Regions from separate parts of the Bacillus sp. HSf4 genome, predicted to be linked through region 2. Evidence: riboswitches for the same ligand, from Rfam matches in the RefSeq annotation. Region 2 holds a riboswitch; the other holds the start of a gene.
What was found. Region 2 has a riboswitch for S-adenosylmethionine ahead of metN (methionine ABC transporter ATP-binding protein MetN). Riboswitches for the same ligand answer to the same signal wherever they lie in the genome.
Positions count from the first base shown of each region.

Region 1: it holds a riboswitch for S-adenosylmethionine, as region 2 does, so the genes downstream of both, mtnW (2,3-diketo-5-methylthiopentyl-1-phosphate enolase) here and metN (methionine ABC transporter ATP-binding protein MetN) in region 2, are expected to answer to the same signal.

Region 1 covers NZ_CP120679.1:1,534,052-1,537,675, reverse strand. The annotation lists gene P3X63_RS07845 (methylthioribulose 1-phosphate dehydratase) at 1-169, opposite strand, end outside; gene mtnX (2-hydroxy-3-keto-5-methylthiopentenyl-1-phosphate phosphatase) at 127-828, opposite strand; gene mtnW (2,3-diketo-5-methylthiopentyl-1-phosphate enolase) at 825-2,042, opposite strand; SAM riboswitch class I at 2,131-2,230, opposite strand; gene P3X63_RS07830 (pyridoxal phosphate-dependent aminotransferase) at 2,281-3,471, opposite strand; gene P3X63_RS07825 (carbon-nitrogen family hydrolase) at 3,566-3,624, shown strand, end outside.
Region 2 covers NZ_CP120679.1:3,499,667-3,503,290, forward strand. The annotation lists gene metQ (methionine ABC transporter substrate-binding lipoprotein MetQ) at 1-156, opposite strand, end outside; gene P3X63_RS18215 (methionine ABC transporter permease) at 170-838, opposite strand; gene metN (methionine ABC transporter ATP-binding protein MetN) at 831-1,856, opposite strand; SAM riboswitch class I at 1,961-2,068, opposite strand; gene P3X63_RS18225 (SCP2 sterol-binding domain-containing protein) at 2,271-2,618, opposite strand; gene P3X63_RS18230 (thioredoxin family protein) at 2,739-3,047, opposite strand; gene P3X63_RS18235 (toprim domain-containing protein) at 3,065-3,406, opposite strand; gene P3X63_RS18240 (YusG family protein) at 3,475-3,624, opposite strand, start outside.

The DNA of each region.
Region 1 (3,624 bases), 2.0 Mb from region 2:
CGTCCGTCTCTTTTCGTTTGTCTTTTCCGCTGGCCGTCACCAAAAAGCGAAGCGGAGCCTCCGCTACTTTGATTGAAAGGTTGCCGCTTGTCGCCGGAAACCAGTCTCTTGCCGCGAGCTCCCTTTTTACTTCGGCAAGCTCCTGCCTGCGCTGTTCTCTAACAGCCATTCCTTCACCTCCCGGGTTTCTTCTAGGGCGCGCTTCACATCGTGAAAATCCTGAAACGCGATATGGTTCAAATGCAGAGCCTCACATTCCTTCAGCAAATAATCACGGGCCATGCACAAATCAGAACGCTTTGCAGCCTCAACATCCGTGACGGAATCCCCGATCATCACGAGAAAGTCATCTTCCCCTTTCAGCCTTCGAATGATGGAAGGCTTGCAGCAGCCGCATTCGTTTTCGCACTTATCATCACACAGATGCGGCCAATCAATCGCGATGCTCTCGCCAGTAAAATCCGCCTTGTTGCAATAGATGCGCTCCCTTTCCACGATCCCTTCAAGCAAAGGATAGACGAAGAAATCCATGCCTCCGCTGACGACGTAAAAGGGAATCCCGCACTCATCAAGGAATGCAACAAACTCCTTAAAACCGGCGCGGATCTCCGCTTGCTCGAGTACAAATGCCGTCATCTCTTCCCTGAGGCTGCTCTCCAGAAGGGCAAACATGCCGCCGACTCCCTCTTGGATCGATATTTCCTTGGAGAGAACACCGTCTTTTAAGGCAATCCATTCGTTTGGAGCGAATTGTTTCATGATGCTGATGATGTTGTCGTTCGTTGTAATCGTCCCGTCAAAATCGCAGATGATCAGCGGCTTTCTCATACGGGAATCTCCACTTTCCCCCATTTATCCAAAGCGAGCTTTAAATCGCGGGACCGTTTTGCTTTTTCTTCGACAGGTTCGCCTTGAAGAACGGCTTCTATGATCGCTCTAAACGCCCTGCCCCCGCCTGTTGCTCCGTTTGGATGGCCGTGAATTCCGCCGCCCGCATTGATGATGTGGTCAATACCGAAGTCTTTCATCAAAAGCGGAACCATGCCTGGGTGTATGCCGGCCGACGGCACGGCAAATGACGGCTGAAAAACATCCTCTTTCGTGCATTCATCATGAATGGCGAGCGCTTCCCGCTTTTCGAGCGCGACGCTTCCGTACGGGGAAGGAAACAGGCTGAAATCCGCCCCCAGATAACGGGTCAGCTTTCCCAGCAAAAGCGAATGGGAAAAACCGTAATACGGCGAAGAAGCCAATGCGCCGCTGACGGCCGGATGAGCCATGATCGCAAGCGGAATTTCGTCGTCTTCGGCCAGGCTTTGGAGGACGTCCAGCCCATAGGCAAACACATTGAACAGCAAAACGTCGGCCCCAAGCTCAGCGGCCTTTTTCGCTTTGTCTTTCAGCTCCATCGTCCTTCCTGTCAGATTGACGGCGTAAAGCGTTTTGTGTCCGGTTTCTTCATAGGTGCTTTGCAGCACTTTTTTCCCTTCGGTGATCCGCTTTTCAAAAGGAGCGTTCCCGGTTTCAAACAAAATCTCATCATCCTTGATCAAATCGACACCGCCGAGCGCCTGCTGCCTCAGCTGCTCCTTCAAATCTTCCATATCGCGGCCGATGACGCCTTTGAAAATGCTCATCAGAAGCGGCCTTTCAAATTCGCCGATCTTTTTGCGGATGCCGTAGATCCCGAATTTCGGTCCCGGCAGCGATTGCTTAAAGTCGTTTGAAAACGAAAGATCCGTCAATTTGATTTTCCCGTCAAGCGACAGCTTGCCAAAAACGGTCGTCAAGACAGCCGGAATATCCCTCGTAAAATTGGCTTCCGGATAGGCGATCGTGACCACCGCCTGTTTCTCCCCGCGGGCGCCTTCCGTTTCTTCAACGCGGACGACGCGTCCTTTGTGCTTTTTTAATTGTTCCTGTTTCAGCTGCGGCAAATCCGTCCAGGATCCCACCGTCAGGCCGAGCGCAATTTGCTCCGCCCGTATTTTTGGATCGCCTCCGGGATCTGTCAGGACATATGTTGCCAAAAGTTCACTCATGCTCTTTAGCTCCTTCCTGTTTCCCATGCATACAAAAAAACCTCTTTTTGCGGCTGTGCTAAAAAGAGGTTTCGTTTCTCACTTCGAATCCTTATCTCTCAGCGCCAGCTGCAAGAATTAGCACCGTGCTTAAAAAGTCGGTTGCCGGGCTTCATCGGGCTCGTCCCTCCACCTGCTCTTGATAAGAATATTGATTTTTATAAATTATTTTGAATTATCCCACCGTTTTCCTTAGTTGTCAATGAGGGACTGCCGATTTTTTGAAAATGTTCAGCCTGGCGATCCTGCTTGCCGCTTCACGCAAGCGTTCCTCACTTGTAAGAAGACCGACTCGTACATAGCCTTCACCATGCGGACCGAATCCGATGCCCGGCGCTGTCGCGACATTAGCCTTCTCCAGCAGCAAATCCGAAAATTCTTCAGATGTAAAGCCTTCGGGGACGGGCATCCAGGCAAAAAAGGAGCCTTCCGGAAACGGGGCGTCCCAGCCGATATCCCGGACAGCCTTGATCCAGACGTTCCGCCGTTTTTCATATCGTTCATTTTGCACGTTCACACAGCTTTGATCTGCGAGAAGCGCGACGGCGGCAGCATCCTGCACCGCTTTAAAAAGGCTGACATACATATGGTCCTGGTAGAGATTCAGCGCTTCGATCACAGAGGCGTTTCCGACCGCAAATCCGACTCTCCATCCCGCCATATTGTAGGTTTTGGACAGCGTATAAATTTCGATCCCGGCTTCCTTAGCGCCGTCTGTTTGCAGAAAGCTCACCGGCTTTTGGCCGTCATAGCCGATCGCCCCGTAGGCAAAATCATGAACGACACAAATGCCGTGCGCTTTGGCAAACCCGACGGTTTCTGCAAAAAACGCCGGTGTGGCCTGAGCTCCGGTCGGGTTGTTCGGATAGTTCAAATACATCAGCTTCGCTTTTTCTTTTAGCTCAGAGGGAATGTCGCTGTAGTCGGGCAGAAAATGATTGTCCGCGGTAAGCGGCATCGTTTCCATCTTCGCTTTGGCCAGCTCAACACCCGACCAGTAATCCGGATATCCCGGGTCGGGAACGAGCACGGTATCCCCCGGATTTAACAGGCATTGCGGCAGCTCTACAAGGCCCGCTTTTCCGCCGAACAATACGGCAACTTCCCGCTCAGGATCAAGGGAAACACCATACTCCCTTTGATAAAATTCGGCTGCCGCCTCTTTCAGCTTGCGGCTCCCGCGAAAGGAAGAATAGCGATGATTTTCAGGATGATGCACGGCTTTTGCCATCGCTTCAACAATATGATCCGGTGTCGGCTGATCAGGGTTTCCCTGGCCGAGATTGATGACATCATGACCCGCTGCCATCTTTTCATTCACCTTTTTGACCAGTGATGCAAAAAATTGTTCCGGAAGCTGTTTCAGCACATCAGAAAACTCAAATTTCATTTTTTTCACCCGCTTTGAAAAATTCTTGAAATGATAGTCCATCATCATATATTGTTAAAGGTAAATTGTAAAGCAAAAAATGAGGTGAATAAGAGTGAAGCGGACGATTTCCTGCCTGCAATTCGATATCGCATACGGCAATCCTTCGGAAAA
Region 2 (3,624 bases):
CGGTTTTGCCTCTTCAAGAATTTCGGCGTGCGGCGTCGGCGTCGCTCCGACTGTGATCACTTTGCTGTCTTTATCTCCTTCGCTGTTCGATGACCCGCATGCGGCAAGTACGCCGGCAAAAATGATAAGTAAAGCCGTTAATAACCCTTTTTTCACTTTCGTATCCTCCCTAACGTTTGTCTAGTTTATTTGTTATAAAATCCCCAATAAATTGGATGATAAAAACGATAGCCAAAATAAAAATCGTTGCAATGACGATAATGTCATTATTGTTCATTTGAAATCCATCGACATATGCAAGGTTGCCGAGTCCGCCGGAGCCGATCGCACCGGCCATGGCTGTGGAACCGATCAGCGCAATCGCTGTTACAGTAATACCGGAAATCAAAGCCGGCATCGATTCAGGCAGCAGCACTTTGAAAATGATTGTCGATGTTTTCGCACCCATTGATTTCGCCGCTTCAATCACACCTTTATCGACTTCGCGGAGGGCGATTTCCACAAGGCGGGCATAAAACGGTGCCGATGCGACGATTAATGAAGGCAGCGCCGCATTAGGACCCAAAATCGTTCCCATGATAAATTTCGTAAAGCTGAGCAATATGATAATTAAAATAATAAACGGAATCGACCGGAACACATTGACAACAGCCCCGATTACCGCATTAATCGGTTTGTTTTCCCAGATGTTTCCTTTTGAAGTTAAATAAAGAAGCAAACCGAGAAGCACGCCGATGATAAATGCAAACAAAAGCGAAATCCCCGTCATATAAACCGTTTCATATGTCGCGTTCCACAGCTGCTCCATGTCTACATTCGGAAACAGTTTTTCAAACACTTGTGATCACCTCTGCTTCTACCTGCCGGCTCTTGATGAATTCGACCGCTTTATTGACCTCATCCAAATCGCCGTCAACATGGATGAACAGCGAACCGTAAGCACCATCCTGCGTCTGCGAAATTTTCCCTTGCAGAATGTTGACTTCAACATCAAATGTTCGGATGATCTGCGTCATCAGCGGCGTTTCGGCTGCTTCGCCGACAAATGTAAGCTTAATCGTCCGCCCGGTTTTCGTTTCTTCAAGGAAATGCTTCAAAGTTTCCTTCGTTTCTTCCGGTTCGGTCACCTGCTGGACAAAGCGCTTGGTCATGTCTTCCTTCGGCTTTCTGAAGACGTCCAATACGTCGCCTTCTTCAACAACTCTGCCGTTTTCCATGACAGCGACTCTGTGACAGATTTTCCGGATGACATGCATTTCATGTGTGATCAGGACAATCGTCAACCCGAGCCGTTCATTGATATCAGACAGAAGACCCAGGATCGAGTCAGTCGTCTGCGGATCAAGCGCTGAAGTCGCTTCATCACAAAGGAGAACTTTCGGATTGTTTGCGAGCGCCCTTGCGATCCCGACGCGCTGCTTCTGTCCGCCGCTCAGCTGTGAAGGATAGGCGTTTTCCTTCCCTTCAAGGCCGACGAGCTTGATCAGTTCAGCGACTCTTTTCTGCCGTTTTGCTTTGCTGACGCCGGCGATCTCCAACGGAAACGCAATATTGTCGCGCACCGTTCTTGACCATAAAAGGTTGAAGTGCTGAAAGATCATGCTGATTTCTTTTCGCGCATCTCTCAGCTTTTTCCCTTTAATTTCGCTAATCGTTCTGCCCGCTACTTCAACTGTGCCTGAAGTGGGCTGTTCTAGTCCGTTCAAGAGACGGATCAAGGAGCTTTTACCGGCTCCGCTATATCCAATAATTCCGAAGATTTCACCTTTTTTGATCGAAAGGGTGACATCCTGGACGGCATTGACATCTCCATGCTTTGACTGATAAACCTTTGAAACACCTTGAAGATTTATCAAAGCCACCACCTGCTTTCTTGCTCTATTCTTTGAGGTCCAATCATATTATGAAAAAAAGCCTTTCTGCACACATGAGCAGAAAGGCTTTGAAAGCTTGGGCCTTTCTCTCATCTTTCAAAGCTTAACGCTTCGTGTGAATTGGCACCATTTCAACATCTGTTGATGGTTGCCGGGTTTCATAGGGCACTTCCCTCCACCTCTCTGGATAAGAGAAACATATATTTATTTTTTGATTATTATGATCGGAATTCTTACAGTAGAATATCATGCAAAAAAATAGTTGTCAACTACTTTTCGTAAGACAAACGGCCTATCCGATCTGATGAACAGATAAAAGAGGCGTGCTGAACGTCCGCCTCCCCCCTTGTCTGCCTTAACACGGTGAAAGTGTCTAATTTTCAACATTTGGAAAGTTTATAATTGAAGGTCGCTGTTTTTGAAGAAACCGTCTGTCAGCCATAAAATCGCTTCGAGCTTCAATAAAGCTCTGAAGGAGCCTTTAACCTTGACGGTGCCGCGCTGTACGAGCTGCTGCAGGGAAATATCTCCATGAAGAAGGTCGATAATCTCGCTTTGCTCTCCAAAAAAAGTCAAGTGAGCTTTTTCCACAGGAGTAGATTTTTCCATTTCCCCCTGTTCGTTGATCGCTAACGTAAAAGCTTCTTTTTCTCCTTGAAATGTAATCAGCAAAGCTGTTGTGGATAATAGAGGTTTTAAAAAAAGAGACCGATCCTCTCTTTCTATCAATCCTGTTTTCTCCAACTGTATAACCTCCTGTAAATTGGTCATACTTACAGATTCTCTGTATACAGCGGGAGTCCTTTATGAATTGCTCGACAAGTTTTTGCGGGTTATTTCCCGAGAAATATGTCAAAAATACCCTTAATCAACAGCATTTTGTTTAATTGTCTCATATAAATAGGAAACGGAATGAAACGCATACCCTTTTTTGACGATCCGTCCGTTTTGATAAAGAATAAAACACGGCACACTTTCAATCTCATGCTGTTTGGCGAATGACGGGGAATAATTGAGATTGTTTTTATAGAAAGGGATGTCGGCGAGCATTTCGTCAACAACCTCCAGCATTTTTCCAGCCAGCTGGCACGTTCCGCAAAACGGCGTGTATAAATAGAGGACACATGTCTTCTGCTCAAGCTGTTTTAATTCTTGTTCCTGAAGTTCCTGCATAGGTTTTACACACCTCATCATAAAAATTTGCTATGCACTCGTATGTTTGACCGGAACAGGATCTCCGCTACATGGCGGCTCGGGGCTGCAGCGACTTCTTTATAGACTTTGTCAATGTATAAATGGGACGCTTCGGGCAGTTCCCTTTTGAGCTGCCGGCGCAGCTTTTCCCCGGATTCATCGGCATCAACCAGTATGTAAACGTCTTTATCATACAGGTTCTCGGCGAATTCATCGAGCTTTGTCTGGCTGATCGTTCCGTTTGTGCAAATAATGTCAATGGGTTCTTCAACGACATGTTTGACTTTCAGTTTATCGGACTTTCCTTCGACGATCATGACTTTTTCGTTTTCCGGCATATGGATCACCTTTGAGAGAAAAATAGATTTTTCATAAAAAAAGGCAGTGAGTATTCACCGCCCGGCCTTTAACACCAGCCTTGCTGGTCATCACAGTCCACATATTTTGCATCCGGTTTGCTTATCGTATCAGCCATTTTGTAAAATTTTTGATCTTGGAATATATATCCAGATTTCAGCTCGTATTGATCCATACCGGTCATCCGGCCGATCGGTTC